DNA from 2 places in the Devosia oryziradicis genome. Region 1 is predicted to be linked to the other one. Evidence: predicted binding sites of a transcription regulator. Region 1 holds the regulator's gene; the other holds the start of a gene.
What was found. The regulator LexA, encoded in region 1, represses DNA repair genes until DNA is damaged. The targets are predictions, from matches to a motif close to TGTTCNNNNTGTGTTCNG.
Positions count from the first base shown of each region.

Region 2: the regulator LexA is predicted to act here: its motif matches at 11,248-11,265, upstream of JI749_RS10155 (LexA family protein).

Region 1 covers NZ_CP068047.1:2,236,671-2,252,395, forward strand. Annotated here, with positions in the region: gene JI749_RS11210 (SMP-30/gluconolactonase/LRE family protein) at 1-199, opposite strand, end outside; gene JI749_RS11215 (2-dehydro-3-deoxy-6-phosphogalactonate aldolase) at 196-807, opposite strand; gene JI749_RS11220 (2-dehydro-3-deoxygalactonokinase) at 824-1,747, opposite strand; gene JI749_RS11225 (IlvD/Edd family dehydratase) at 2,021-3,832, shown strand; gene JI749_RS11230 (cold-shock protein) at 4,051-4,263, opposite strand; gene JI749_RS11235 (hypothetical protein) at 4,641-4,997, opposite strand; gene lexA (transcriptional repressor LexA) at 4,997-5,710, opposite strand; gene JI749_RS11245 (molybdopterin molybdotransferase MoeA) at 5,818-7,020, opposite strand; gene moaC (cyclic pyranopterin monophosphate synthase MoaC) at 7,017-7,493, opposite strand; gene trpC (indole-3-glycerol phosphate synthase TrpC) at 7,493-8,305, opposite strand; gene trpD (anthranilate phosphoribosyltransferase) at 8,302-9,324, opposite strand; gene JI749_RS11265 (anthranilate synthase component II) at 9,321-9,920, opposite strand; gene trpE (anthranilate synthase component I) at 10,004-11,512, opposite strand; gene JI749_RS11275 (peptidylprolyl isomerase) at 11,552-13,429, opposite strand; gene tpiA (triose-phosphate isomerase) at 13,554-14,309, shown strand; gene secG (preprotein translocase subunit SecG) at 14,417-14,935, shown strand; gene JI749_RS11290 (CTP synthase) at 15,036-15,725, shown strand, end outside.
Region 2 covers NZ_CP068047.1:2,029,785-2,045,509, forward strand. Annotated here, with positions in the region: gene JI749_RS10115 (hypothetical protein) at 1-74, opposite strand, end outside; gene JI749_RS10120 (cytochrome c biogenesis CcdA family protein) at 92-826, shown strand; gene JI749_RS10125 (hypothetical protein) at 1,026-2,273, opposite strand; gene JI749_RS10130 (DNA cytosine methyltransferase) at 2,660-3,778, shown strand; gene JI749_RS10135 (ATP-binding protein) at 3,775-6,750, shown strand; gene JI749_RS10140 (response regulator receiver domain) at 6,743-8,554, shown strand; gene JI749_RS10145 (AbiJ-NTD4 domain-containing protein) at 8,588-9,397, opposite strand; gene JI749_RS10150 (hypothetical protein) at 9,608-11,206, shown strand; gene JI749_RS10155 (LexA family protein) at 11,308-11,763, shown strand; gene JI749_RS10160 (Y-family DNA polymerase) at 11,760-13,025, shown strand; gene JI749_RS10165 (CsbD family protein) at 13,059-13,262, opposite strand; gene JI749_RS17445 (thermonuclease family protein) at 13,389-13,937, opposite strand; gene JI749_RS10175 (DUF262 domain-containing protein) at 14,194-15,725, shown strand, end outside.

The sequences.
Region 1 (15,725 bases):
TGTGGTCGTCGACGACCGCTGCCGCGGCGACGGTTTCGTTGAAGAGCCAGCTGTCGGCGATCTCTCCAGCCGCGGTCACGGCAAAGAGCGTTTGCTCGTTGATGTCGAAAAAGAACAGCTGCTGACGGCCAGCATGCCAGATCGGGCCTTCACCCAGTTGGCACTGACAATCCAGTAGCAGGTGTGCGGTCTGGCTCATGCTGATTTTCCTGCGTCATAGGCGGCAACAGCGGCGGCGGCGCGCGCGGCAACGTCGGTCGCAGTCATGCCGGGCTTGTAGATGTAGGTGCCCAGGCCGAAGCCGGTGCAGCCGGCGGCGAAATACTCGCCGAAATTGTCCGGGTTAGCGCCGCCAACGGCATAGACCGGCATGTCGGCCGGCAGCACGGCCTTCATGGCTTTGATGCCCTTGGGGCCGAGCACTTCGGCCGGGAAAAATTTGAGGCCAGTGGCGCCGGCCTTGATGGCACGGAAGGCGTCGGTGGGGGTGAAGACGCCCGGATAGGACTGCATCTGCAGCCGCACCGTTTCCTCGATCACCTGCTTGTTGGTATCGGGTGAAACGATGAAGGTGCCGCCGGCGTCCGACACGGCCCAGACATGCTTCCTGCTGAGCACCGTTCCAGCACCGATCGCGGCTTCGTCACCCAGTGAATTTGAGGCCAGGGCGATTGACGTCAGCGCGTCGGGGGAATTCAGCGGCACTTCGATCATGGTGATGCCGGCCGATATCAACGTCTGGCAGACGTCCACCGTCTCGGCGGGCGTGATGCCGCGCAGGATGGCTATGATGTGTCGATGGTCCATTGGACGGAACTCCAGGCTAGACGGCAAAGCTGCGCGCGGCCTTTAGGCCGGCGAGCACGATTTCGGTGGCGTCTTTGGGCTCGCCGCGGGCGCCGATCATGGCAAGCACCTGAGCGTAGTGCGCGCAAAGCGCCGGAGAGCCGATCAGTGGCACGGCGGTGTTGCCGATCAGATGACGGTTGCTGCCAATCTCGGTACCGATCAACAACCCGGACAGATAGCCGGCACACCAATCGGGCTGGCGGCCAGACAGCAGCGAACTGGCGCGCACCTGGAACAGCGTACCGAGCAACTGCGCGGGATGCTCCAGGCCCATTGCGGCACCCGCGGCAAATCCCTCGGCGCGCCCGGGGCCGTCAAGATCGCCGTTCAACGAGTGGCGCAACACCGAGTGGGTGCGCAGCACCTCGAAGATTTCGCCGGTCATGGCCGTCGAGAAATGCTCGATGCGCGTGCCGGACAGTTGCGCCCATTTCGAGTGGGTGCCCGGCATGCAGACGATTCCCGAAAAGCCTGGGGTCAACGCCGCCAACCCCAGCAACTGCGTTTCCTCGCCGCGCATGACATTGTCGGCGCCGGCTTTCTGGCAGACCCCAGGGAGGATCGCCGGGGCAATACGACCGCCGGGCATGGCTGGACGCACCGCACCGTCCAGCAGGCCGCGCAGGTCGGTCGGCGCTTCCAGGTAAGGCGCTTCGAGCCAACCCTGGCGAGCCCCCGCCATGCCACAAATCAGCACGTCGAGGGGCGCCCCGGCGCTGGCTGGCTCCACACCCTCCAGCAGTTCGGCCAACGCGCCGGGAAATTCCTCGCGGGTCAGCTTGCCCATGCCCTTGGGGGAAGTCTTCTCGAACGCCACGGCGCCGTCCTGGCCGATACCCCAGGCGCGAAGGTTGGAGGTGCCCCAGTCGACGGCAACCCAGTCTACGATCTCAGTCAACGATATTCCTCACCGCGGCAGGCTCGACGCGGCGCGACCCTAAAGGCTGATGCCCGTTTCAGCCAGCGCGAAATTATGACCTAGAAGACTCCGGTTTGGCCGATCGGGTCCCCTCGTTTGGTAAGATTTTCGGAGCGCCAAGCAATATGAATGGGTGCGATTCTCATTTGTATGATTTTTTCCTCGGAATCGACTTCACTCTGGCGTAAGCCATGCTAGAACCGCTCCGAACGATGGGCGCGACGGCGCCCGCGGACCCAAGAGGAACATGACATGACTGCAGGTAATGGCCAGGGCGATGCGCCCAAGAAGCTGCGCTCGCGCGCCTGGTTCGACAATCCTGACAATCCCGATATGACCGCGCTCTACCTCGAGCGCTACATGAATTTCGGCGTGTCGCGCGAGGAGCTGCAGTCCAACAAGCCGATCATCGGCATTGCGCAGACCGGTTCGGACCTCAGCCCCTGCAACCGGCACCACATGGTGCTGGCCGAGCGCGTCCGCGAAGGCATCCGCGAAGCCGGCGGCATCGCCATCGAATTCCCGGTGCATCCGATCCAGGAAACCGGCAAGCGCCCCACGGCCGGCCTTGACCGAAACCTCGCTTATCTGGGCCTGGTGGAAGTGCTCTACGGCTATCCGCTCGACGGTGTCGTTCTTACCATCGGCTGCGACAAGACCACACCGGCCATGCTCATGGGCGCGGCTACGGTCAACATTCCGGCAATCGCGCTTTCCGTCGGCCCCATGCTCAATGGCTGGCACAAGGGTGAGCGCACCGGTTCGGGCACGATCGTGTGGAAGGCCCGCCAGATGATGGCGGCAGGCGAGATCGACTATCCCCAGTTCATCGAACTGGTGGCGTCGTCGGCTCCCTCAACGGGCTATTGCAATACCATGGGCACGGCATCGACCATGAACTCGCTTGCCGAGTCCCTCGGCATGCAGCTGCCTGGCTCGGCCGCCATTCCGGCACCCTATCGCGACCGCCAGGAAATGGCTTATCGCACCGGCAAGCGCATCGTGGACATGGTGCACGAGGATCTCAAGCCGTCCGACATCCTGACCAAGGACAACTTTATCAACACCATCGTCGTCAATTCGGCAATCGGCGGCTCGACCAATGCGCCCATCCATATCCAGGCCATTGCCAAGCATATCGGCGTCGAGCTGGAACTGCAGGACTTCCAGACCTACGGCCACAAGGTGCCGCTGCTGGTCAACCTGCAGCCGGCAGGCGAATATCTGGGCGAGGACTATTACCATGCCGGTGGCGTACCGGCCGTGGTCAACGAGCTGATGAGCCAGGGCCTGATCCGCGAGAACGCGCCCACGGTCAACGGCAAGAGCATCGGCGAGAACTGCCGCAATACACCGATCCAGGACGAGAAGGTCATCCGCCGCTTCGACAACCCGCTCAAGACCGATGCGGGCTTCCTGGTGCTGCGCGGCAACCTGTTCGACAACGCCATCATGAAGACCTCGGTGATCTCGACCGAGTTCCGCGATCGCTATCTCAACAACCCCGAGAGCCCGGGCGCCTTCGAGGGCAAGGCCGTGGTGTTCGACGGGCCGGAAGACTACCACCACCGCATCGACGATCCGTCCTTGGATATCGATGAAAATACGCTGCTGTTCATGCGCGGTGCTGGCCCGATCGGCTATCCGGGCGCCGCTGAAGTCGTCAACATGCGACCGCCTGCCTATCTGATCAAGAAGGGTGTCCATGCCCTGGCCTGCATCGGCGATGGCCGCCAGTCCGGCACGTCCGGCTCGCCGTCCATTCTCAACGCATCGCCGGAAGCGGCCGCGGGCGGCAACCTTGCCATCCTGCGGACCGGCGACCGGGTACGGATCGATCTCAACAAGGGTCAGGCCAATATCCTGATCTCGGACGAGGAGATCGCCAAGCGGCGTGCGGATCTGGAATCGATGGGTGGCTACAAGTATCCCAAGCACCAGACGCCGTGGCAGGAAATCCAGCGCGGCATCGTCGGCCAGCTGGGCGAAGGCGCCATCCTCAAGCCGGCAGAGAAGTACCAGCGCATTGCCCAGACCAACGGCGTGCCGCGCGACAACCACTGATCGCGCCGAAGCGTAACAAGGAGGGGGCTCGCGCCACGTGCGGGCCCCTTTGCTTTTCTTGCGCTGTATCGCCCATCCCCGTTCGCGGCTCTTCAGTCCAGACGAAGCGCTGGGGGCTTTCGGGCAGGAACCGGCCAAGGACAAACAAAAAGGCCACCGCTGGTTTCGCGATGGCCTCTCGTGAGCGGCGCCGAAGCGCGCTCGTCTTGCAATGGAGACTAGAGCAGGGTCAGGTTGGTCGCGGACTGCTTGCCGTCGCGGCCGGTTTCCAGCTCGTAGGTCACCTTGTCGTTCTCGTAGAGGCCCTGCAGGCCCGAACGCTGAACGGCGGAGATGTGGACGAAGGCGTCCTTGCCACCGTCTTCGGGCGAGATGAAGCCGAAGCCCTTGGTGGTGTTGAAGAATTTCACGGTGCCGGTGATGAGGGCCATGATAGGTTCCTTTATGCTCGTAACGAGCGGTTATCCGATGGCAACATGCCAAGGGGACATAACGTTCGCATGGTCGAGAAGGAAGCCACGGACCGGCTTGGCCGGCGTCAGGCAGCCGACTTAGGCTGAAAACGTATGGTACCTATGTGGCATGGAACGGATCGTTCTGCAAGATGGCCACCAGTAAGAGTTTGCAGATACTGCGCTTTACCGTTTCGGCGGCCCCAAATGCCAAGCAGAACCAGTCCTGCTCCGTCCTCAATAGTCTCGTTCGAACCATGCTGGCGGCGCAGAGCCAGAGCTGGTTGGGATCGCAAAATTCCGCAACGGTGGGCGCTCTTCGAGGCTGGCGACCCGTCGGCAAAGACAGCACTCATTCAGCGCAAAAGCGTCAGCCCGAATCCCTGGCCATCGCTGCCGATGGTCACCCAGCGACCGCTGACATCGCATTGCAGCAAGAGCGTGTCGTTGTTGCGAATGCCCACCACGGCGCCGACCGAAGACAATTCGCCCTCGAGCAGGCAGCCGATGACCGGCGCCCCGGCCTCGGCTTTTTGCCAGCCAGTGCCAGCCTGGCAGATGGAGACAGACTCACCCGCATTGATTCCAGCGCCCGGTGAAAAGGTCACGTCACCCACCCAGCAGCGGGTCTCCTTCACGCTTGCCTCCTGGGCGAGCGCAGGTCCCGCCGGCAGGGCCAGCAGCAGCAAGGCACCCAGCCAGGCGGCGCGCATCAATATTTCCGCAGCAGGCCAACCAGGCGGCCCTGCACCTTGACCCGGTCGGGTGGGAAGATGCGGGTTTCGTAGGCCGGGTTCGCCGCTTCGAGCGCCACCGTATTGCCCTTGCGGCGCAGGCGCTTGAGCGTGGCTTCCTCGTCGTCGACCAAGGCCACGATGATCTCGCCGGTCGAGGCCTGGTCCTGCTTCTTGATCAAGACGGTATCGCCATCAAAAATGCCGGCATCGATCATGGAGTCGCCGCGTACTTCGAGCGCGTAGTGCTCGCCGGCACCCAGCATTTCGGGCGGAACCATGATGGTGTGAGAGTGGCTCTGGATCGCCTCGATCGGCGTACCGGCCGCAATCCGGCCCATGACCGGAATGGCGACGGGTCGAACATAGTCCTCGGTCGCCGAAATACGCGAGGGCGGCGAAGCCACCTTGCCCAGATTGCCCTCGATGACCGATGGCTCGAAGCGCGCCTTGCGGCCGCCCAGCGACGGGTTCATCGAATCGGGAAGCTTGACTACCTCGAGCGCCCTGGCCCGGTTGGGCAGGCGGCGGATGAAGCCGCGCTCCTCCAGCGCCGTAATCAGCCGATGAATGCCCGACTTGGACGCCAGATCGAGCGCATCCTTCATCTCATCGAATGATGGCGGGATGCCGCTTTCCTTCATCCGTTCGTGGATGAACATCAGCAGCTCGTGTTGTTTGCGCGTCAGCATGGGCCCCTCGGGGAGAGAATCGGAACATAGGCAGAACGACTATATGTGTTCCAGTTATGTTCCGCAATATGCTTGCTGACGCACCAGTCTAGCGCCCAGTTGGACTGTCAGAACGCGTCGATGGACAGGGCTTCGATTGTGGTTCCCGCAGGTTGCCCCGGATCACCCTCTGGCTGGATGATCAACATGTTGGCGCCGCCCAGGGACGAGGTGTGTCCGCTGTCGGTCTGGGCGATCGGTTCGAGCTGCGGGCCGTTGGGCGTGTGCACGAGGCGGGCGCGCATGAAATGGCGTCGCGCGGTATTTGGCGGCGTTGCGGCGGCGAGCGGCAACCGCCAGGTTGGTGGTTCAGCGTATCCAAGCCAGCGGCGGAGAGCGGGCTTGATGAAGACGATCGCCGTGACCATGGCCGATACCGGATTACCCGGCAGGCCGAAAACCAGGGTTTTGCCACGGGTGCCAAACATCAGCGGCTTGCCCGGCCGCATGTTGATGCGCCAGAAGTCCAGGGTCACGCCCATCTCGAGCAGGAGCTCCTGGACGATATCATGGTCGCCGACGCTGGCGCCGCCCGTCGTGATCAGGATATCGAGGTCGCCAGCAAAGATGTCCGCCAGCTTCGAGCGCAGTTTTGCCCGCTCATCCCCGACGATGCCGTGATCATCAACGCTCTGCGCATAGGGGGAGAGCAGGGGGGCGAGGCCGTAGCTGTTGGAGGCGACGATCTGGTCGGGTCCCAGTGGGTCGCCTGGCAGAACCAGTTCGTCCCCAGTGGCCAGCAGGGCGATGCGCGGGCGCCTGGCGACGTTAAGTATGGCGCTGTTGGCAGCGGCAGCTACCGACAATTGCATCGCACCCATGCGTGTGCCCGGCGCGATCAGCTGTTGACCGCGCGCAAAATCGTTACCCCGCGGCCGCACGCTGTGACCGGGACGCGCGGGCGCCGTGAACGAAACATGGCTGCCGTCGACGAGGGCCTCTTCCTGCATGATGACGGTATCGGCGCCCTCTGGCACCGGAGCTCCGGTGAAGATGCGGACGGCCTCACCTGGGGCGACCCGTCCGGAAAAGCCGGCACCAGCCTGCGATGTGCCGATGAGGGAGAGGCGATGCCCCTCGACCACGTCGGCCGCCCGCAGGGCATAACCGTCCATGGCGCTGGCATGGAAAGGCGGCTGGTCGTGGGCGGCAATCAGGGGCTCGGCCAGAACCCTTCCGCCAGCCTGGGAAAGGGGCACCCGTTCGGCCGTTGGCGCCGGTACGCGCTGCAGGATGGCGGCAATGGCGTCGTCGACGGGAAGCAGGCTCATGAGCGGGTAAAATCGCCGGATTTGCCGCCGGATTTTTCGAGGAGGCACATGTCGGTGACGACCATGCCGCGGTCGATGGCCTTGGCCATGTCATAAAGGGTCAGGGCTGCAGTGGAGGCAGCGACGAGTGCTTCCATTTCAACGCCCGTTTGCCCCGTCGTTTCGGCCGTGGCGTGGATCAATATGGCGTCAGCACCATCGGCTTCGATGTCCACACTGACCTTGGTCAGCGGGATCGGGTGGCAGAGCGGAATGAGCTCCGAGGTTTTCTTGGCGGCCATGATGCCGGCGATGCGGGCCACCGCCAGGGCGTCACCCTTCTTGAGGCCTCCACCCATGATGGTGGCGACCGTTTCCGGTTGCCCTACTATACGAGCCTGCGCCACGGCGCGTCGACGCGTAACCGCCTTGTCACCGATGTCGACGATATGCGCCTCGCCCTTGGCATTGAGGTGGGTGAGGCCCGGGGCCATCAGCGCACAGCCTGCGGGGCGCCCATCAGCAGCGCGCGGGTGGCGGCCACGACGTCGTCCTGCCGCATCAGGCTCTCGCCGACGAGGAAGGTGCCGATGCCGGCCCGCTGATCCAGCATGACGACGTGGTCATGATTGACGATGCCGCTCTCGCTGACCAGAAGCGTGCTCTTGGGGATGCCGACCGCCAGGTTGATCGATGTTTCGAGGGTCGTCTCGAAGGTGCGCAGATTGCGGTTGTTAATGCCGATGAACTCGGCCCCGAGCGCCAAGGCGCGATCGAGCTCCAGCTGGTCGTGCACCTCGACCAGGGCATCCATCTTCCATTCTTCGGCCGCGTCCAGCAGGTAGCGGGCCACGTCGTCGCCGACGGCGGCGAGAATGATCAGGATGCAATCGGCGCCCCAGGCCCGGGCTTCGGCGACCTGGTAGGTCTCGAAGAGGAAGTCCTTGCGCAGCACGGGCAGTTGCGTGGCGGCGCGGGCTTCGATCAGGTAGCTCGGCGAGCCCTGGAAGCCGGGACGGTCCGTCAGGACCGACAGGCAGGCGGCGCCGGCCATTTCGTACGAGCGGGCAATCTCGGCCGGGTCGAAATCGGCGCGGATCAGGCCCTTGGAGGGACTGGCCTTTTTCACCTCCGCAATCAGGGCATAATGCCCCTGCGCCCGCTTGGCCTTGATAGCGCGTATGAAGCCGCGCGGGGCGGGCTGGTCATGGGCTTGCGCGACCACTTCCGCCCATGGGCGCATGGCCTTGGCAGCGGCGATCTCCTCGCGCTTATAGGCTTCGATCTGCTGGAGGATGTCGCTCATGGCTCGCGTCCGTTCGATACCGCCACGAGGCGGGCGAGTGTCTGTTTGGCTTTGCCGGAATCGATGGCGGCGCGCGCCAGGGCAATGCCGGTGTCTATTGTGTCCACGCGATCGGCCACAAACAAGGCGGCGGCGCTGTTGAGCAGCACGATATCACGATACGCCCCAGGCGCGCCGTCGAGCAGCGCGGTCATGGCGCGTGCGTTGTCGGCCGGGTCGCCGCCGCGCAGGTCGTCCAGCGTGGCGCGCGGCAGGCCATATTGTTCTGGCGTGATCTCGAACGTCGTGAGGCTGCCGCCTTCGATCTGGGCGATGTGCGTCGGTCCGGTCGTGGTGATTTCGTCAAGCCCATCGCTGCCATGCACCACCCAGGCCTTGACGGCGCGGTTGGCCAGCAGCGCCGCGGCAACCGGCTCCACCCATTCCTCGGCATAGACGCCGAGCAGATAGCGCCGGACGCCAGCCGGGTTCGATTGCGGACCCAGCAGATTGAACAGGGTCCGCGTCCCCATTTCGCTGCGCGAGGGACCCACATGCTTCATTGCGGGATGGTGCATCGGCGCGAACATGAAACCGATGCCGGCCGTGTCGACGCTGGCGCCGATTTCAGCCGGCGTGAGATCAAGTTTGACCCCCAGGGCCTCGAGCACCTGCGAGGCGCCCGATTTGGACGACAGGGCGCGATTGCCATGCTTGGCGACTGGCACTCCGCAGGCCGCTACGACGATGGCGCTGGCGGTGGAAATGTTGAGCGTACCGGCCTCGTCGCCGCCAGTGCCGACGATGTCGACGGCGTGCTCCGGCGCCGATACCGGGATCATCTGCTCGCGCAGGATCGAGACGGCGGCGGCGATTTCCACCACCGTTTCGCCCTTGACGCGCATACCCATCAGGAAGGCGCCGATTTGGCTGGGCGTGGCTTCGCCGGCCATGATGGTGCGCATGACGCCGCGCATTTCTTCGCCGGTCAGGTCCCTGCGATTGGCGATCTTGTTGAGCGCTGCCTTGATGTCCATCACGCCGCTCGCTTCTGGTTGAAGTCGCGGGCCAGGTTCAGGAAATTCTGCAGCAGGGCATGGCCGTTTTCGCTGGCGATGCTCTCGGGATGGAACTGCACGCCGTGCACGGGCAGGCTCTTGTGCTGCATGCCCATGATCAGGCCGTCATCGGTGGTGGCGGTGACCTCCAGCACATCGGGCAGAGTGTCCTGCTTGACGATCAGGCTGTGGTAGCGCGTCGCCTCGAAGTCGTTGTTCAGCCCGCGGAACAGGCCCTTGCCGGTATGGTGGATTTTGGACGTCTTGCCGTGGACGAGATGCGGCGCCCGGATCACATCGCCGCCCATGGCCTGGCCAATGGCCTGATGGCCCAGGCATACGCCCAGAATGGGTACCTCGCCCTTGAAGCGGTCGATCAGTGCCAGGCAGATGCCGGCCTCGTTGGGCGTGCAGGGACCGGGCGACAGAACGATCGCCTCGGGCGCTATGGCGGCAATTTCGTCGAGGGTGATCTTGTCGTTGCGGTGCACGGTAATGTCGGCACCCAGTTCGCCCAGGAAGTGGACAAGGTTGTAGGTAAAGCTGTCGTAGTTATCGATGACGAGCGTGCGGGTCATTTATTGGCTCCAGCGCGGCAATGGGAACAGGTTCGGTGGTTAGAACCAGTTCCGCCATCGTTGTTGAAAGGTTGACTGCGCCGTCATTGCCCGATCCTCGCCTCGCCAGCATAGCGTAGCGCTTCCTCGGCGGCGCTGAAAAGGGCGCGGGCCTTGTTTTCGCATTCGAGCTGTTCGAGTTCGGGCTTGCTGTCGGCGACGATGCCGGCGCCCGACTGCACATAGAGCTTGCCATCCTTGAGGATGGCGGTGCGCAGCACGATGCAGGTATCCATGGTGCCGTCGGCGCCGAAATAGCCGACGCAGCCGCCATAGATGCCGCGACGCGACTTCTCCAGCTCGTCGATGATTTCCATCGCCCGCACTTTCGGCGCGCCGGACACCGTACCGGCCGGGAAGCCGGCCGAGAGGGCGTCGACGAAGTCGTATTTGGGGTCCAGCACGCCCACGACGTTGGAAACGATGTGCATGACGTGGGAATAATATTCGAGGAAGAACTTGTCGGTGACCTTGACCGTGCCGGTCTTGGCGACACGGCCCACGTCGTTGCGGCCGAGGTCGAGCAGCATCAGGTGTTCGGCCAGTTCCTTGGGATCGGCCAGCAGCTCGGCTGCCAGTTCCTGGTCGCGCGTCGGGGTAGAACCGCGCTTGCGGGTTCCGGCGATGGGCCGAATGGTGACCTCGCCATCCTGCACTCGCACCAGGATTTCCGGGCTCGATCCGGCGACGGCAAAGTCACCGAAATCGAGGAAGTACATATATGGGCTGGGATTGGTCCGGCGCAGCGCGCGATAGAGCGCGGTCGGAGGCAGCGTGAACTCGGCCTCGAAGCGCTGGCTCAGCACCACCTGGAAGATGTCGCCGGCGGTAATGTAGTCCTTGGCCCGCGCAACCATCTCGAAATACGCGTCTTTCGAGGTGTTGCTGGTGACAGCGATGGATTCCAGATCGGGCAGGGCGGTGGTGGTCGGAAGGGCGCGCCCAAGGCGGCTGATCGCGTCGTCGATGCGGGCTTCGGCGGCTTCATAGGCCTGCTTGGCCGAGACACCCTGGCGTACATAAACCGGCGCGGTCAGGTAGAGTTCGTCCTTGAGCGTATCGAAGATCGCCAGCAGCGAGGGCCGCATCAGCGTGGCCTCGGGCAGTTGCAGGTGGTCCGGATTGCTGTTGGGTAGCACTTCCATGTAGCGGACCATCTCATAGCCCAGGAAGCCGTAGATACCTGCGGACTGCGGCGGCAGCCCGGGCGGTACGTCGATCTTGCTGTCGGCCACCAGGTTGCGCAGGGCGTCAAGCGGCAGGTCGGCCAGTGGCTGGAAGGCGGTCTCGTCGATCTGCGCGGCGCGGTTGATCGAGGCCTGTCCGGCCTCGACCTTGAGGATCACGTCCGGCTGGCTGCCGATGATCGAGTAGCGGCCGCGCGTCGTGCCGTCCTGCACGGATTCGAGCAGGAACGTGTTCCTCCGGTCCTGCGCAAGCTTCAGATATGTCCCGACGGGCGTTTCGAGATCGGCCACGATGCGGCGCCAGACGATCTGCGACTTCCCAGCATCGTATTGCTCGGAAAAGCGCTGATAGAAGTCGTCGCCCATCGTTGTCGTATCCAGTTTGGGTGAAGGCCTGCCTGTCGGTCAGAGGCCGGTATTGACGGCCAGCACCTGCTGCAGGGTCTGCTGGTTGATGGTCATGCGCGCGTCGTCGCGAACGGCGGTGACGAAGTCGCCGTAGATGCCGATGCGCGCCTCGTTCTCGAGCGTGGCGGCAGCCGAGGCTTCGAGCGGGGCGGTGGCTTCGGTCAGTTCGGTGACCTGGAACACGACGAACTCACCCGACTGGGTCACGGCGGAGCCGTGATGGCTCGCATCGCCGGCGAAGGCGGCGGAGGCCAGGGCGCCGTCGATGGTGCCGTCCTCCGAGCCGAAGCGGGTGAAGGGTGCGCTCAACTGCGGGAAGACATTGTAGGAAGCGGCAACATCGGCAATCGCCTCGCCGGCATCGAGCCGCTTCACGGCCTCGGCCTGGGCCGCGATGATGGCGTTGTTGACGCGTTCGGTGGTCATGGTCGTGGTCAGTTGCTCGCGCACCTCATCCAGCGTCTGGTCGCGGGCCGGCTCGATGGCGTTGAGGTCGAACCACAGGTTGGCATTGCCCGACAGCGGGATAGCAGCCGTCAGCGCGCCCTGTTCCGCCTTGAAGATGGCCTGGGTGACGCGCGGCGCATCTTCGGTGGCAAGATCGGGGATCACGCTCAACTCGGTGCCGCCGGAGGTCACGTCGGCTTCATAGAGGTCGAGCTTGAACCGCTCGGCGATCTCGGTGAGCGGGCGGAAAGCGGCGCGCAGTTCTTCGATCTGGTCCTGTACGTCGGCCAGCTCATTGCGTGCCGCGGCCAGCGCCAGGTTCTCGGCGATCTGATCGCGCACCTCGTCCAGTGCAGGCACGCCGCCGGCCTCGATAGCGGAGACATGGATCGCCCGCTTGCCTGCGACACCGTCGATGACGACAAAGGCGCCCTGGGCCAGCCCAAACGCCGCGCTGGCCAGCCCGGCATCGTTGATTTCGGCCTGTGTCAGCGAACCGAGGTCGGTTGCCGTCAATCCAGCCTCGGACACGAGCGTCTCGAACGGCGTCCCCGCGGCAAGGCCTGCCTCGAAGGCTGCGACCTGCTCGTCGTTGAGCACCACCTGCTGGATGGTCCGGCGCTCCGGCTTGGTCAGTGTCGCCTTGGTCCGCTCATACTCGGCCGCGATGGCATCGTCGGTGATGTCCGCAACCTTGGTCTGGGCCAGGTCGGCTGCCGACAGGCGCAGCATCTGCACCTTGCGAGTCTCGACGGTGCGGAACTCGGCCTGGTGCTCGGCGAGATAGGCCTTCAGCTCGTCCTCGGTCGGGGCGGCCGGAGTTTCCACATTGGTCTCGCCCAGGGTGAAATACTCGATGGTCCGCTGATCGGCCACGTAACGGTTGATGAGGCTGGCAGCGGTCTCGGGCAGCTTGGTGTCGCCAAAAAGGCTGAGGATCAGCTGCTGGCGCCGCGCTGCGTTGCTCTGGTCATCGAAATACTCGGCCTCGGTCAGTCCGCTGGCCTGCAGCACCTGGCGGAAATTGTCCGCGTTGAAGGTGCCCAGCGCGTTCTGGAACGAGGGATCCTCGCGCAGCATCTCGCTGAGCTTCCTCTGCGAAACACCCAGTCCGAAATTGCTGGCGAGCTGATTGAGCGCCGCATCCTGCGCCAGGTTCTGCAGCACCGTCGCGGGGATGCCCAGGCTCATCGCCTCCTGCGGCGTCGGCATGGAGCCGAACTGCTGGGCAACCTGGTTGAGCTGGCTCTGATAGGCCCTCAGGAACTCCCGCGAGTTGATGTCCTCGTTGCCCACGCGTGCGACGGTATTGCTGCCCAGATCGGCAATCACATTGTTGATGCCGAAGCCCGCCAGACCCACCAGCAGACACGCGCCCATGATCTTGCCGGGCCAGGATTTTGCAAAAACACGCAAACTATCGAGCATCTGAGACGTTCCAGTTGGGCAACACGAGGCTTTACCGCGCCAGCGGGAGGGCACTAGTAATCCATTTTGACAGCCGGGGTTAGGGCAATCCTTGGCCCGGTGCAAGAGGCAGCAGGAGCAAAGAGTGACAACGACAATAACGCCGCTGATCGCAGGGAACTGGAAAATGAATGGCGTGAGGGCTTCGCTGGACGAGTTGACGGCTCTCGCGGGCATCCTGACAACCGGGGACGCGCCACGTGCCATCGTCGTGGTCTGCCCTCCCGCGACAATCCTTGCGGCGGTTGCGCGCCAGGGGGCCACGTCGGGCATTTTGGCAGGTGGCCAGGACTGTCACCCGGCTGCCCACGGCGCCTATACAGGCGATATTGCTGCCGGCATGCTTGCCGATGCCGGTGCTCAATATGTGATCGTCGGCCACTCCGAGCGCCGTGCTGCGCATGGTGAAACCGATGACCTGGTTCGCTCCAAGGCCGAAGCGGCCATCGGCGCTGGCCTCAAGCCCATCATCTGCGTGGGTGAGACGGAGGCGGAGCGGGACAGTGGCCGCGCTGAATCGGTGGTTGCCGCACAGCTTGCCGGCTCCATTCCCGATGCCGCCGGTCAGCATGACGTGATTATTGCCTATGAACCGGTCTGGGCCATCGGTACCGGTCGCACGCCGAGCAACGACGACATCGCCCAGATGCACAATTCGATCCGGCGCCAGCTGGTGGATCGCTTCGGCGACAAGGGGCAGGGCATCCACATTCTCTACGGCGGTTCGCTCAAGCCGCAGAATGCCCGCGAAATCCTGGCCCTCGACAATGTCAACGGTGGCCTGGTGGGCGGGGCCAGCCTCTTGGCAAAGGACTTCGCCACCATTATTTCCGCGGTGTAGTCTCGCGACGGCTCAAGCCCGGCGGAAAATCCCGTCGGGCTCTGGCATTTGCCACGCGAGGCGTGTATGACGCCGCATCTTTGCTTAGACCGATAGACTGAGACACAATGGCAAACGTCCTGATTGTGGCCTATTTGCTGATCGTCCTCGCGCTGATCGCAGTGATCCTGCTGCAGCGTTCCGAGGGTGGCGCGTTGGGCATTGGCGGTGGTGGCGGCGGTGGTTTCATGACCGCGCGCGGCTCCGCCAACTTGCTGACCCGCACCACGGCGATTCTGGCGACACTTTTTTTCGCCACGGCTATTGGCCTCACCATTCTGTCCGAACTCGATCGCGGCACGTCCAGCATTCTGGAAGGCGCAAGCACGACGGAAGACGGCGAAACCCCGACCAATGTGCTGGACGCGCTGAACGCGCTGCAGCCCGACGCTTCTGCATCGGACCTGCCGGTCCCGGTTACCGAGGCGCCCGCGACCACGGACGCCGTGGCTCCCGCCACGACCGAAACGGCACCGGCCGCCGATGCTGCGCCGGCGGCAACTCCGGAAGCCACCACGACGGCGCCGGTGCCCGATGCTCCGGCGGAGACGCCGGCCCAAACGCCGGCCGCTCCGGCGACCAACTGACGAGACCAAAGAGGGGGATGGAAACATCCCCTTCTTCTTTTTGTGTAGAGCCGGTGACCAGCTCTACGAATCGACGATGATGTGATTAAGGTGAACGCCCATGGCTCGGTACGTATTCATCACCGGAGGCGTGGTCTCCTCATTGGGTAAAGGTCTTGCATCGGCGGCGCTCGGCGCCGTTCTGCAAGCGCGTGGCTACAAGGTCCGCCTGAGGAAGCTCGACCCCTATCTCAACATCGATCCGGGCACGATGTCGCCCACCCAGCATGGCGAGGTGTTCGTCACCGATGATGGCGCCGAGACCGATCTCGACTTGGGGCACTACGAGCGCTTCACCGGCCGCGCCGCCACCAAGCGCGACAACATCACCACCGGCCGCATCTATTCGGACATTCTCGCCAAGGAGCGCCGTGGCGAATATCTGGGCGCCACCGTGCAGGTCATCCCGCATGTCACCGATGCCATCAAGAATTTCGTCATCGAGGGCAATGACGACTTCGATTTCGTGCTGGTCGAGATCGGCGGCACGGTGGGTGATATCGAGGGCCTGCCGTTCTTCGAGGCGATCCGCCAGTTGGGCAATGACCTGCCGCGTGGCCACACCTGCTACCTGCATCTGACGCTGATGCCCTATATTCCTTCGGCCGGCGAGCTCAAGACCAAGCCGACCCAGCACTCGGTCAAGGAGCTGCGCTCCATCGGCATCGCTCCCGACGTATTGCTGGTGCGCTGCGACCGCCCGATTCCGGAGGGCGAGAAGAAGAAGCTCAGCCTCTTCTGCAATGTGCGT
Region 2 (15,725 bases), 210 kb from region 1:
TCACCATCACATCCGTGAGATGCGACACCGGGCGCATTGCTTTGCTGCGCGGACGCGGTAGAACCGAGCCGCAACAGGGAGCGTCAACCTCGTGGAATTCTCATTGCCCTTGGTGTTTGGCGCGGGCGTGCTGAGCTTTCTCAGCCCGTGCGTATTGCCGCTGGTCCCACCTTACCTGACTTATATGAGCGGCGCGAGTTTCGAGCAGTTGCGCGCCGATGATGTCGGGGCCGCGGCGCTGCAGCGGCGAGTGGCGATCACTTCGCTGTTCTTCATCCTCGGCTTTGCCGTCGTCTTCGTGACGCTCGGTGCCACGGCCACCGCGTTCGGGCAGGCCTTTCGCCAGGCTTTGCCGATCCTGACACCCATTGCAGGGGTTCTGATCATTGCCATGGGGCTGCATTTCCTGGGCATCTATCGCATCGGCATCCTGGACAGGCAATTGCGCCACCAGGGTCCCGGCGCCGCCAGCGGTCCGCTGGGAGGGTTCCTGCTTGGATTGGCCTTTGCCATCGGCTGGACGCCGTGCATCGGGCCCGTGCTCGCGGCGGTGCTGTCGGTGGCAGCCAGTCGCGACACGGCATGGGAAGGGGCGGGGTTGCTGGGGCTCTATTCGCTCGGGCTGGGTGTGCCGTTCTTTCTTGCCGGTATTGCCATCGGGCCTTTCCTGGCCTTCTTCCAGGGCTTCAAAAAGCATCTCCACACCGTCGAGCGCGTCATGGGCGGGCTGCTGGTATTGACGGGCGTGCTGTTCCTCACCGGCAATTTCACCCGGCTGTCCTATTGGTTCCTCGAGACGTTCCCGGTTCTGGCGAGCTTCGGCTAGCGGCTGTAGGCGAGTGAATCCTTTTATCCAACAGTCCTTAAAACCGGGGCTCGGAGCTCTAAGAATGCCTAGAAACACTGGGCTTCATGGGCGTTCCGGCCCCCGGTTGATTCCTGTTATCCAAATAGGCATTGCTTATTGAGCGGCCGCCGTTTGCTTCTGATCCCAGCCAGACATGGCGACGGCACTGCAATGAAACTTATGCGATAGGCCCAAGACCATCGGCCTCGGCAGCTGCACGCAGCTCGCTCAAGGTGTACTTTTCGATGCGGTTCTCATTGTAGGCTACGATGACGAAGAGCGGCTCCTGCAATTCAGGCACGTTCTCGGGCAGGCTGGCCAGACCGAAGGTTTCGAACGGGCCACCATAAAGTTGGACCATGACTGACAGCAGCTTACTGTCTTCGGTTTCGGCTTTGGCTGGAGCAATGCAGAAAACATGGACCTCACCGAAATCTGCTGCGCCCGCTAGCTGGTTGGCGGGGTGCTTCTCGGCGCCGATTTTCAAGATGTTCCCTTCGCCAGTGCGGGCGTAACGTTTCGCTGTCTTGAACTCCGGACGACGCACGAAATCTGCGCCGAACAGGTGGGCGGCGAGATTAATGCATATCTTGGTCAGCACCCGGTCATGCACTTTAATCGACATCGGGATCTTCAAGTGCACACCCGTATCTTCAACAGTGATTGGGGTGGCGTCGTCAGGCACAACAATGGCGTCGGGGTTGCGACGCAGAAGCGAGAGAACGCGAGGAGCATCATCCAGTTCGATCACAGCACAGACCAACTGGCCCTGACTCCGGCGGTAAACGCGCGGCGTCAGCCTAGACGCCGAGTGGGCGGTCTTCGGCATTACCAATTGCTCGACCCACATGATGCCGTCTGTTGTCTTCGGCGCCTTTGCAGATGTTTGCACCCCAGACGCGACGTATTCCTCCGTCACCGCGTCCCATTTCAGTTCGGTCAGCTCATATGCCGCTTCCAGGCCAGCCTTGACCTTACGAACAAGAACCAGATCTCTACATAGAACGGCCTTGAAGTCTGAGAGGAAGGATCGGCCGGTCGCGACGTCGGGCAGGTGGGCTGTCAGCGTGCCTCCATTCTGCAAGATGAGTTGCGGCAGGATCGCGGCCACGAACCCTGGTCCGAGTTCCTGATTCAGGAATACGCCGCTTGCAGGATCGTCCAGAAGGCTCTGCGCAGCAGTCACGGAGGGGACTCCTGGCTTGCCGCCGCGGCCACGTGTTTTCTCCTGGTGGAACAGGCGGGCAATAGCCACCGGCGAGGAGCGGAGAAACTTGGCCTCGAGCTTGGAGAAGATCTTGGTGTTACAATCTCCGCAGACGCAGTCCGTGAGCATCCACCTTTTGTCGTCACCGCCTAGCCCAGCGGAGACCACATGCTCGTCGGTGAAAGGCTTGGCTTCGTCGCAGTAGATGCATTTGTCCATGGGCGTCCCTCTAAACGGGATAATGGAGGAAGGAGCCTTGCCCGGCAATCGCCGGAAAATACCCTTCAGTCTTTCGGTCGTTCTTGCCAACGGTGAACCGGAAGTTCTGTAAGCGACTAGGCGACTGAACCCTATGTCTACCCCTCATGATTTTCTTCGTATCCATTGAACGCGCCCCCGAACTCATCGACCCCTCCTGGAAAGAAGCCATGCCGAAGAACAGTCGTCCGCTGCAGTAGCCATAGGGGCCCGCAGATTGAAAGGCTCCGGCCTATTCAGTTTTGCGTCGCAGCAAGCTATGATCTTTCCGTGTTGGGAGCATGTCGTGGGCGATCTAATCCACGATGTTGGGGCGGTGACTTATTTTGACCGGTGCGAAACTGAAAGTGGCCGACCTGTTCGCCGGCGCCGGCGGTTTTTCGCTCGCTGCAGTGCAGGCGGGATGCGATATCGTCTTCGCCGTCGAGTTCGACAAGAACGCTGCCACGACCTACAGGAAAAACATCGGAGCCGAGGCGCGTAGCAGGAACGTGGTCGTCTACAACGAGGACATTACGTCGTTGAGCGCCACCAGCTTGGCCAGGAAGCACTTCCCCGATGCCGACTGCGACCTGCTGCTCGGCGGTCCGCCCTGCCAAGGCTTCTCCACACACAGGATCAATGGCGCTGGCGTAGACGATCCGCGCAACGCCCTGATCCACGAATACTTCGATTTCGTCCGCAGTTTGAAGCCAAAGGCGTTCCTCATGGAGAACGTCCCCGGCATGTTGTGGCCACGCCACAAGAGCTATCTCGACGAGTTCTATCGCCAGGCGCATGACAGCGGATACACCGTTTACGCGCCTCAAAAGCTCGACGCCCGGGACTACGGCATTCCCCAGCGGCGCCAGCGGGTCTTCATCCTGGGCGTCCGCGAAGACATCGCGATAGATGAATTCGAATGGCCGCCCAAGCCGACCCATTCCGCCGTCGAGCTGACCCAGGGAACCGGCTTGAAGCCTTGGGTTTCCTGCGAAAGCGCCTTCGCCGATTTGCCCGAGGACGACATCAACGGGGTGCACATGAACCACGGGCCGGAACTCGTCGCTGCATTTGCCCGAACGCCGCCGAACGGAGGCAGCCGCAAGGATTCCGGGCGCGTGCTCGACTGCCACCTCGAACACGACGGTCACAGCGACGTCTATGGCCGCATCGACCCGAGCAAGCCGGCGCCGACCATGACCACCGCGTGCATCAATCCCTCCAAGGGGCGCTTCGTTCATCCCGTGCTCAACCATGGAATTACCGCACGGCAGGCCGCGCGGATCCAGACCTTCCCCGACGACTACGTGTTCGATGGCGGCCTGATGGCGGCAGGAAAGCAAATCGGAAACGCCGTGCCGGTGGCGTTCGGCCAGAGCCTGATCCAGCACATCAAGCAGCTGCTCGACCGGGATGTCGTTAGAGGTAAGCCTGCCGCCAGCACGGCCTCGTCGGTCAAGTTCGTAGAGCTGGCCGACGCATGAGGACAGTCAGCTTCAAGACACGGGCGCGCACCGTTGACCATCTCGGGCGCGAACAGATCGCGGACGTGCCTACTGCCATTTCCGAACTCTGGAAGAACGCCTACGATGCCTATGCTCGATCGGTGTCGCTAACGATCTTCGATGGGGCGCCGCTGGTCGTGACCATCGCCGACGACGGCCATGGGATGAATGTCGACGAACTGATTGATCGTTGGCTTGTCGTCGGCACGGAGTCCAAGCTCTTCGGCGATGCTCGTTCGGACGACGACCGCGATGGATTGGAGCCGAGGACGCGCCAAGGCCAGAAGGGCATCGGGCGCCTGTCGTCGGCGCACCTGGGCCCCCTGATGCTGCTGGTCACCAAACGTCGCCAGCAAAGGATGGCCGCCGCCCTTATCGATTGGCGGCTCTTCGAGAACCCGTTCCTGATCCTGACCGACATAGAGATACCGGTCATCGAGTTCGAAGATCGTTCCGAGATCGCCGATTTCCTGCCGCTGATGGCCGAGGCTCTACTGGAGAATGTTCTGGGCGCGGGCAGGGAGGACGAGCGATCCTCCCGGATGATCGACGCCTGGGCCAGGTACGATCTCGCTGCGGCGGCCGAACGGGGCAGCGCCGACAAGACCGTTCCGTCGCAATCCATCGTGTCTGCGTGCCGATCCTTCGTTCTGACCGACGACCACATGGCTCCCTGGGGCGTGTGGTCCGGGGCCAGCGAGAAAGGGACCGTCATGGTGGTGTCCGGTGCCAGCGACGAGTTCACGGCATTGCTGCCAGCCAATAGTCAGCTGGCCACGGCGAAGGACGACAAGGCCCGGTTCGAGACGACATTGGGAAGCTTCGTCGATCCGCTCTTCGATGCGGCTCGACCCGAGGTCAACGCGGCCAATCCAGATTTTCAATACGGCGTCTTCGTCTCCTCGAACGGTATATCGAGCAAAGTAATCGGCTCGGCTGCGGAGTTCAATCGGTCTCTGACGGACCGCATGGAGCACATCGTCGATGGCCGCATCGACGAGAAGGGCGTGTTCCGTGGCCAGATCAAGTCGTTCGGCAAGTGGCGCAAGGTCGGCAGCGAATACGAGATCAGGCCGCCCAAGGAGTTCACCCTCCCCACGGGGCCGGGTTCCGCTCTTGGACCTGTCGACGTCTACTTCGCGACCTTCGAGCAGGTCGCGGCCAGTTCCACCCATTCGCCAATGGAGTTCGAATTCCTCAAGACCAATTCGGCCCCTCATGCCGGCCTAATGATCTATCGCAACGGCCTGCGGGTGCTGCCTTATGGTCGCGAGGACAACGACTTCTTCGAGATTGAGAAGCGCCGCAGCAACCATGCCGGCCGGGAGTATTGGAATGCCCGAAGGATATTCGGGCGCATCGCGATCAGCAGGGAGAACAATCCCAATCTGAAGGACAAGGCGGGCCGAGAAGGCTTCATCGTTAACAAGGCCGCCAAGTCGCTCAAGATTCTGATCATCAACATCCTCAAGTCATCGGCCTACGACTACTTCGGAACCAACGCCGATGACCGGAAATCGGAACTGGCCGAGGCCGAGCGCAACTTCGCCGAGTTCAAGGCCAAGGAGGCGCAGACCAAGCTGCGACAGAAGCAGCGCACGCAATTCAGGAAGAACCTGAAAGCCCGGACCGCCAGCATTCCCACCGTAAGGGAACGGCTGCGTGCCGATATCGCGGCAACGCGGATCGAGGTCGCAGACGACATTCCGGTCGCCCAGGAACGGCTCGAGGCGGCCCAGGCCAGCGTGGCCGATCTGCGCCTGCCCGGTGCGCCATCTCCGCTCGGCACCCTCGAGGAGGACTACCGGTCCTATCGCCGGTCGATGACCGACCTGAACCAAATGGTCGCGGATTTCTCGACCACCATCGCCGATGCGGTGGAACGGATTCATCCACCGTCGCCCGAAGATATCGTGCTCAAGCAGATCCAGCGCAACGAGGGGCAGCTCACCTCGCGGGTGACGCGCTGGTCCAAGGAGATCCGCGTGCTGCAGGACGCTGAACGCGTTCGCATCGGCGACCTCGTGACCGAGCGTAACAAGCTCCTGCGCGAGGAGACCATGCCACTCGTCGAGCAGACCGCCAGTGGTAGGATGTCGTTGACGGCCGCTTCCCGCGCGGTCGTGGAGGCCAAAAGCAAGATCGATGCTGAGAACGAGCTGCTGTTCCAGAACTACATTCTGGCGCTCGAAAACCTCAAGGACAGCATCGACATTCAGGCGATCGCCATCTTGGGCGGCGACGAGAACAGCGAGCTCCGCAGCACGGTTGATCGCCTGAACGGTCTCGCCCAGTTGGGTATCACGGTCGAATTCCTCGACCACGAGCTCCATTCCCACGATGCCGTCATCGACGACGGCATCCAGCGGCTGAAGAAGAAGCTGGGCAAGGACAAGGACCTCGACCAGCTCGCCACCGGGTATGCAGGCCTTAAGCAGATCCTCGATTTTCTAGGGCCATTGCGGATGGCCGGCCGGCCGCAGCCTCGGGACATCGGCGGCGACTACATCCATCAATACGTGTCGGAATTCTTCGGCCGCACCATGGCGGCCAGCGGCATCGAACTCGTGGCCACGCCAGCATTCAGACGCTTTAGCGTCTTCGACCAGCCATCGCGCCTGCTCCCGGTCTTCGTGAACCTCGTGAACAACAGCATCTACTGGCTGATCAATGCGCGAGTGGAGGATCCGAAGATCGTGTTCGACGTCCGTGGAGACGAGGTCTTCGTGGCCGACAACGGTCCTGGCGTCGAGGAGATGGACTTGAAGCGATTGTTCTCCTTGTTCTTCACCAGGAAAATCGAGGGTGGACGAGGCGTGGGGCTCTATCTGTCCCAGGCCAATCTGGCCGCTGGCGGCCACACGATCAGTTATGTGCAGGACGACGACAGGAAGATCTTGTCCGGCGCGAACTTCTCGATGAAGTTCCGGGGGGCGAATATCAATGACTGAGCTGGCAGTGGCAGGGGAGCCCAAGCCGACGTTTTCAGATCTGGTCAAGCAGGCCTTCATCGACCCGATCAGGTCGGTGCTGATCATCGACGACCAGTATCCGACCTGGGAGCAGATCTTTGGCGACGTGGGCTACGATTCCACCGACAAGACGCTTTGGACGCCCAAGGGCGATATCCTCAAGGTGATAAAGCAGTTCCGGAATATTTCTCCGGCACTGACGGTGGACATCCACGACGGCAAGCACAACGAGGGGATCGGCAGCTACCTGCACCAGTCCGACTTGCTGGTGCTCGATTATCAGCTCGAGAAGAACGAAACCAATGGCGCCCGGGCAGCGCAGATCATCGCCGATCTGCTGAACAACAACCACTTCAATCTGGTGATGGTCCATACCGCGATCGGCGATCTCGTCGATCCCTTCAACACCATTTTGATGTCGCTTCTGACACCGCTGAACATCGTCGACGCTCGCGCGGACGCCGGTTTCGCCTTGATCGAAGCCTTGGAGGACACTGGCGACCCGCGCTTCTCCAATGTTTTCAAGAAACTGCAGGACGCTCTCAGCGCGACGGCCTACGTTGCGCTCCAAGGCTTCGTCCGCAATGGCGGCAAGATGAACGAGTACATGAAGTCCGGGGCCGAGTTCGCCAAATTCCGAGAAATCGCGGACGAAGCCGGTTGGGACGTTGGTGAGCGTCTCAAGGTCATGGAATGGGGGATGTCGAAGCACGACAAGAAGGTCGCCTCCTACAAGTCTTCGCCCAGGGATCTTCGCTGGAACATTCCTGGGAACCGGCGCAAGCCCTGGATCCGCACCAATGGGGGCTTCATCGCCTTCGCTAAGAAGAAGAACACAGATCTGCTGGACCGCCTGCAAGCCGCGATCGAGGATTGGCGTCCTTCCCCGTCGAGGCTCATGTCCTCCCGCATTCGCGCCGAGATCAGTAAGCAGGGCGCTGGGGCCGAGGATAATGCCCTCAGCGACAAGCATGCCTACTGGCAATACTATCAGGAGCTGCGCGGCACGCCGTTGGACACCTCGCCCGACGCGCACAGGAATAGGCGGAAGACCCTGCTGGAGAGCCATGCTGCGCGTCATACCGAGAGGTTGCTCGACCTGATTGGCAAGAAGGCGGTCGCATTCGGCCTCAAGGTGCTGGAAGCAGACCCCACCGAGTCCAACGCCAAGCTTGCAGGGTTCTCGAAGAACTACGCCCTCGGGTCGATCGCGAAAGCAGAGCGCGACAAGGCGCGGTCCCACTACAACGCCCACATATCCACCAAACAGCTCTCGGGTTGGCACCTGCATCCCGGACATGTCATGAAGATCGGTCAAGAGAAGTGGGTGTGCTTGTCGCCGTCTTGCGACCTAGTGCCGATGCAGAAGACGTCAATCGCGGTCAGGGATTCCAGTTCGGCATCGGTGAAGCCGTTCATGGCGGTCAAGCTTACCAAGGTCGAAAGCTACACGGCTTCCGAAGTGAACTCGAACACGCTGATCTTCCTCAAGGAGGCCGGGGTTATCAACACGTATACGGTATATCCACGGGGCGGCGAGTTCGGCTCTCCGATCTGGCGGCTCTTCATGGCCGATGACTACGGCAAGTTCGAGATCGAGGACGACCTGACGGCCAAGCTTCGGTTGAGCTACCTGTCCGGCAAAGGCAAGCAGATGCAGGTAGAAGAGATCGAGGCTCGATTGATCGGTCAGTTGCGCTACGAGTACGCATTGAACCTGATCCAGAAGCTGGGGGTCGAATTCACCAGGATCGGTTTGGATTTTTCAGCACCGGCCGGTTGAGGCACCGCATCGGGATGCCTGCCAGCGCCGCAATCACTTATCGGTCCGCGCCTTGACGCGGATCAGGTAGACGCTGACCGCCGCGGCGGTCGTGACGACTAACTCGGCCTCCTCGAAAGCAGGGTCCCGTCCTTCGAGGATATGGCGGCCTTGCTCGGACGCGAAGCCCCAGAGCTTTCGGACGGCTTCGTCCATCGGCTTGGGCAGCGGCAGCCGGCTTATGATTGAGCCGAGGGTCCCGCTCGTTCCTTCGTACCCCCGCGCCACGCATTCGAGAGCGGCCATGGCGTGCTGGATGGCCCCGGTGACATCTGGCTCAGGGCGCCGGGAGATATCGATCAGGGCCTGATGCATCTCGTTGGATGCGGTCGGCGCACCTGCGGCCCGCATCATGTCCGGTGCCGTGGCAGTGGCCAGCTCGAACGCCTCGGACCCCCGGACAAGGATCTGGCCTTTCTCCATCTTCCAGCCGATACCGTGCTCGCAGAACGCGGCGTTCAACTGCTCCTCATACTGACGCGGCTTGTCGCCATAGCTGTCTCGCTGTTGAAGGGATTGATACAGCCGTTCGGCAAGGTCGTAGATGCGGAACCATGGCGCGTCGTCGACCAGGCCATGAACCTCTCGTTCCACCGGTTCTTCCGACCAATTGTTGCTGTCCGGCCGGCGCAGCATGACGGCGCAGACGATATCTCGCATGCCTTTGGGGCTGAAGCCCAACGAATAGCCCAGCATCAAGATCGCGTCCCGAATTGCAGGCGGGGCATCTTCACGGACCGTGATCTCGGCATCCGGCGCGCGAAAGCCGAAACGATGGGAGAAGGTCGAATCCGACGTCGTCATGGTGCGATAAGTCCAACGTTGGTGCCGAGATGGCCAAGTTGGAGGATTATGGCCCAGTCCGTGCCTGCCCGAAACCCCGGTCCTGTCGGCAGAGGTAAAGATCACTTGCGATCCAAAACAAGATCTCGAAGATTAGCTGCGGCGCAACTTTCTGCACCAGTCCACCCTCAAACATTCTGATAAGCTGCAACCATGGTAGCAGGGCACAGCATGGACCAACGGGCAGACCAGCATCAAGCCGTTGAGCGACCAAACGGTATAGCCGAGCATCTCGAGCAGCTGCGCGCGCCCATCATCAAGTCCAATGGCCTGACCGATACCGAACGGCACCTTGCCGCGCTGGCCGAGAACACCTTCCTCAACCTCTGGTCCTACCCCAACCCGTATCGCGAACAGCGGATCAATGGCTCCGACAAAGGCGACGGCAAGGAACTGTGCGACCTGCTTGTGATCTGCGATCCGCACGTCCTGATATTCAGCGAGAAGAACATCAAGTGGCAGGACAAGCCGATAGAGATCGCATGGCCCCGCTGGTACAGAAGTGCGATCGACGATGCATCCAAGCAACTGCGTGGTGCCGAACGGTGGATAGATAGTTTTCCGGCGAAGATCTTCGTCGACAAGGCCTGCACCGTCCCCCTGCCTCTGCCATTTCCGCCCTTGGAACGGCGCCGGGTCCATCGCATCGTTGTCGCCAATGGAGCTGCAGCGGCCTGCAGATCCTTCTTCAATGGTGGAACTGGTAGCCTGGTGATCATGCCCGCGCTGAAGGGGCAAGATCACACCGACATGGCCGAAGGCAATATCGGGACAGTGCCGTTCGCCATTGGCGACATAGATCCGGATCGGGACTTCGTCCATGTTCTCGACGAGGCCACCCTCGGCGTGGTTCTGGGCGAATTGGACACCATCACCGACCTGACAGGATACCTGGACAGGCGGGCCGACTTCATACGATCGGGCAACCTCGCACTGGCCCATGGCGAAGAGGATCTCCTCGCCTACTACTCCGTCAGAGCCGACAGCGAGGGCCAACATCATTTTTCTCCACCCGGCAAAGGCACTTGGGCCTTCCATGGACCCCTGCGACTGGACGGATCCCACTACGCGGGCTTGATCAACGACCCCAGATATCTCGCCAAGAAGAAAGCCGATAAGGTCTCGTATGTCTGGGACGCCTTGATAGAGCAGTTCACAGGGCATCTGCTGGACGGAACGTCGTTGGTCCCACCTGGTCAGGACTATTCCTTGAGCCGAAGCGAACAGGCGTTCAGGGCGATGGCCCAGGAGCCTCGCGTCGCTCGCAGGAACCTCGGCAATGCCTTTCTAGACGCCTGCCGCAGAGGAATGAACCGACAAATCTTCTTTCGCGTGGTCGTTTCTCCAATGGAGCACCCGGTAGGAACTGCCTACTTCTTCATGACCATAAAGTTCGAGGAGGGCATGTTTCGAGAGGGTTATGAGCAGTATCGGATCGTACGATCAGGATATCTGGAGCTCTACGCCAAGGCCGTGCTGATGCGAAATCCGGGCCTGACCAAGATCATCGGCATCGGTCGCGAACCACCAGGCCAGGGTCGAGGCGTTTCCGAGGACTGCATCTATGCCGAACAGGACGAATGGTCCGACGAGGAGAGGGCCGAAATTGAATTCCGTTGCGGCGAGGTCGGCATAATGCAGTCACTGACGGGCCGCACATACCATGTCGACGAGTACCCGAAGACCGGAAAACGTCCGCAACCGGCCTATTCGGGCTTCAACCGCGCCGAGCGACGGCGCATGGCGGCTGCACTGAAAAAAGGCCGATAGGGCAGGTCTGTAAGAGGGATTTCTTTCAAGAATACGAACATCGTTCTTGTTTTGTTCAGTCCGATCCGGGATGCTTTCAGCGAGAGCACTCAGGAGACGGAATGCTGGTCGACCAAATTGCCATGGAGCCCGGCGGCATGCCGGTGCCAATCACCTCCCTGGTCGAGTTTCAGATCCGATTCGTCGGGCAGCAGGTGCATGCTGGTTTCCCGTCCCCGGCCGACGACTTCATCGAGACGTCTGTCGACCTCAACCAGGTCCTGATCCAGAACTCGACCGCGACCTTCCTGTGGCGCGTGGCCGGCGACTGCATGATCGACTGCAAGATCTTCCCAGGCGATGTGGTGATCGTCGATCGCTCCCTGGTTCCGCGCCATCGCTCGATCGTGCTGGCCATCATCGACAATGCGCCAACCCTGAAGCGGGTGAAGCGCATGGGCAGCCGCATGGTGCTCCATAACGAGAATGCCACGCTGCCGGCCTTCACGGTGACCGAAGGGACGGACGTGTCGATCTGGGGCGTGGTCACGGCGACCATCCGCGACCTGAGCAAATGACCGCGTTCGCCCTGAGCGACGGCAACAGCTTCTATTGCTCCTGCGAACGCGTGTTCGATCCCAAGCTCGAGAAGCGACCTGTCATCGTGCTGAGCAACAACGACGGCTGCGCCGTTGCGCGCACCAGCGAAGCCAAGGCCCTTGGCATCAAGATGGGCCAGCCCTACTTCCAGATCAAAGACCTGTGCCGGCAGGAGGGCGTCGTCGCCCTGTCGAGCAACTATGCTCTTTATGGCGACATGAGCCGGCGCATGAACGTGGTCTACAACCGGTTCTCGCCCGAAACCGAGGTCTATTCGATCGACGAGACCTTCCTCGACGTCGAGCATGTGCCGCGCAAGGACAGGACCGCCTGGGCGAGCGAGCTGCGGGCCACCACGTGCCAGTGGACCGGCATCCCGACCTGCGTGGGCATCGGCCCCACCAAGACCCTCGCCAAGCTGGCCAACAAGGCCGCAAAGACCCTGGCCACTGGTGTTCTGGACCTGACCGATCCAGACGAGCAGGCTCGGGTGATGGCCGACTTCCCGATCGGCGACGTCTGGGGCATCGGGCGTGCCAACCAGGCCAAACTCCTGGCCCTGGACATCCAGTTCGCCGGCCAGCTGCGCGACATGGAGCCCAAGAAGGCGCGTGGCATCATGACAGTGGTGGGGGAGAAGATCGTCCACGAGCTCAATGGCAGGTCCTGCATGGACCTCGAGTCGGTGGCGCCGCAGCGCCAGGGCTGCGCCGTGACCCGATCGTTCGGCCAGCGCGTGACCTCACGCATCGAGATGGAGCAGGCGGTTGCCGGTTATGCCACTCGACTGGGCGAGAAGCTCCGGCGTCATGGCCTGGCCACGGACTACGTCACCGTGTTCATGCACACCAGCCCGTTCAACGACGACGAGCCGCAGCGCAATGTCAGCATGACCGTCGATATCCCCGAGGCCACCAACGACACGATGCAGCTGATCAAGGCGGCCCGGCGCGCCGTCGAGGGGCTCTGGAAATCCGGCTACCGGTACTCCAAGGCCGGCATCGTCACCCAGGACCTGGTCCCGCCCGGATTGGCGCAGCGGTCGCTGTTCGATGGTCTCGACCACGACCGGGCCGCCAAGGTCATGGCCGCCATGGATGAAGCCAACCGGCGCTGGGGACGGGCCACCGTGGTGCCTGCGGCAGTTGGCATTGCCAGCCGGTCGCCGTTCACCACCAAGTTCGAGATGCGGTCGCCGCGGTACACGACACGGTGGGACGAACTGCCGGTGTGTCGGTGAAAACAGAAAGGGCCCCGATGGGGCCCTTCGCATTTACCAGTTCTGACGACCGTACCAGTCGTCGACGTCCTTCTTCACTTCATCCTTGGCCTTGCCGTAGCGCTCCTGGATCTTGCCCTCGAGCTGCTCGCGGTTGCCATTGATCTCGGTGATGTCGTCGTCGGTGAGCTTGCCCCACTGCTCCTTCACCTTGCCGGTCATCTGCTTCCAGCTGCCTTCAACGCGGTTCCAGTCCATGATGGATCTCCTTCCATTAATCGTGAAACCACAACGGCCAGGAATCGGCGACGTTCCACTTGGGTGCAGATCCAGTAACTGCTCAGGCCACGCACCATTGGCATGGAAGGAAGGTGCTGATCGCAGTCAGCACCAGAACTCCTCCCCATCGGGCCAGCGACGTGCCAGGCCTTCTTCGATGAGGATATCGCCGACATCCCGGCCCCCGATCAAGATGGTCGCCAATGTGCGATCGTAGCGATCCTTCCCCGAGCTTTGGACCACGAATGAGTTTGCGTTCAGCAGTTGCAGCAACCGGGAGCTGGCACGTTTCGCCAACGCCACCTCAGCGGCGCCCCCGCATATGTCGTCGTATGGTTCCGGGGTGTCATAGCTCTGCAGACGCAGATTCACGCCATCGAGCCAGACCGTGTCGCCGTCGACCACACAGGTGTAGCGATCCTGACCGCACATGCCGATGTTCACGCGCCGTCCCTCGTCCGCTCTCTGGGTCGTGACGATTGCACCTGCGCTGTCGGTCCCATGCAGGAACTGATCGGATGCCACCCAGCCCAAGACGCCCACGGCGATTACGGCTGCGGCGGCCAATAACGGCGTGACGATGTCTCGCTGCGCTCTCGCCGAAGAACTGTGTCTGCTGGGACGTCGTTTGGGATTGAAACGGTGAACTGCCATGACCCAAGTCTATGCCATCACGGCGACCTACGGAAAAGGCCCGACCACTGAGATGGCCGGGCAAGAACGACCAACGGGGCCGCATGCCCGATGTTGCAACTGCAGACCAAGGCATGGAAGTCAGCATTTGGCCAGGATGGGATGGCCAGAGCCTAGATCGCATCAAAGGCGCAAGAGGACTCAGCAACGGATACTTCCTTGCTCGTCAGCAGCTTATCGGCGAACATCAGTCTGCTGCTTCGGCACTGGGGGAACAATGAAGCCTTACACTCGCTCCATCATCGAGCTATTCGATGGCAAGAAGAGGTTCCTTATCCCTCTCTACCAGCGGCAATACGCTTGGAAGGCCCAGCCTCAGCTAGAACTGCTCTGGGAGGACATCGATCGATCAGTCCAGCGGCTAGAGCAGGATCGCTCGTCGCTGACGCCTCACTTCATGGGCGCCATCGTCATTGCCCAAGTCAAGACTTTCGGCAAGCAGGTCCAGGCATACGAGATCATCGACGGGCAGCAGCGTCTCACGACATTCCAGCTCCTCCTTGCCGCGATACGTGATGTCGCCAAGGCGAATGGATCAAGGTACGAGGCCGAGCTGCAGAAGTATCTCCTCAACGACGGCGTAATGGAGAACCAAGAGGTCGAGCGCTTCAAGCTCTGGCCATCACTGAACGACCGACGGTCCTTCATCAGCATCATCGATCCACATGTTGACCCCCATGTACTGGGACCCAAGCCGGTTGATGAAGAGGGAATCATAAGGCGCTCGGTCGCGGCGCATGCCTATTTCAAGGAAAAGATCGCTGCCCACGTCGATGATAATGGCAGCTTCGATGAGCACCGGCTCGAGCTCCTCTTTGAAGCGTTGAAGGATGGGCTCGCAATCGTGTCCATCGAGCTGGAAGGTGGTGACGATCCCCAGACAATCTTTGAGACCCTGAACAGCCGCGGCGTGGATCTGACGCCGGGCGATCTGATGCGCAATTTCATATTCCAGCGCGCAAAGGGTCTCGGCCAAGCTGACCATTCATTGCTGGTCGACAAGCTATACGAGAAGCACTGGCTGCCGCTTGATCGTGCCTTCTGGGGCCAGCCCGCATCGCGTGGCCGTCAGTCTCGCCAGAGATTGGACTGGATGTTGACCGATCATCTGTCGATGCATATCGGCAATCTGGTCTCGGTGGAGAACCTGTTCGACAGTTACCGGCGTTGGATACTCAATTCCCGCCCCTTCCCGCATGTCACCGCCGAGCTGGAGTCTATCTCCGCCACGGCGGCGATTGAGAAACGGCTGTTCGACCAAGACCCCAAGGATCCTATTGGCAACTTTGGCCGCTTTGCCGATGCATTTGACGTCTCTACAGCTATGCCCCTGGTCCTCTATCTTGCGACCGAGGACACCGTGGGTGCCGATATCGACAGAGCGCTTGCTGTGCTCGAGAGCTACATATTGCGACGTGATATTTGTGGCTCACCCACGAAGAACTACAACCGCTTCTTCATTGGCATCATCGACCGGCTTCGTGCGGCTGAAGGCAACAAGATCGACGCGCTGGTTCTCTATCTGTCGAGCCGGCAGTCCGATCTTGATCGTTGGCCAGACGACGTTGAATGGCAGCGTTCCTGGCTGGGGCGCAACCAGTACAAGGGCGCCCGGCAACCACGGCTACGCTACATATTCGAGGCCATCGAACTCGCCAAAAGAACGGCGCTCAACGAAGACATCGAGATCAAGTCGGCGCTTTCGATTGAGCACATCATGCCTCAGAAATGGCGGACGAATTGGCCGAT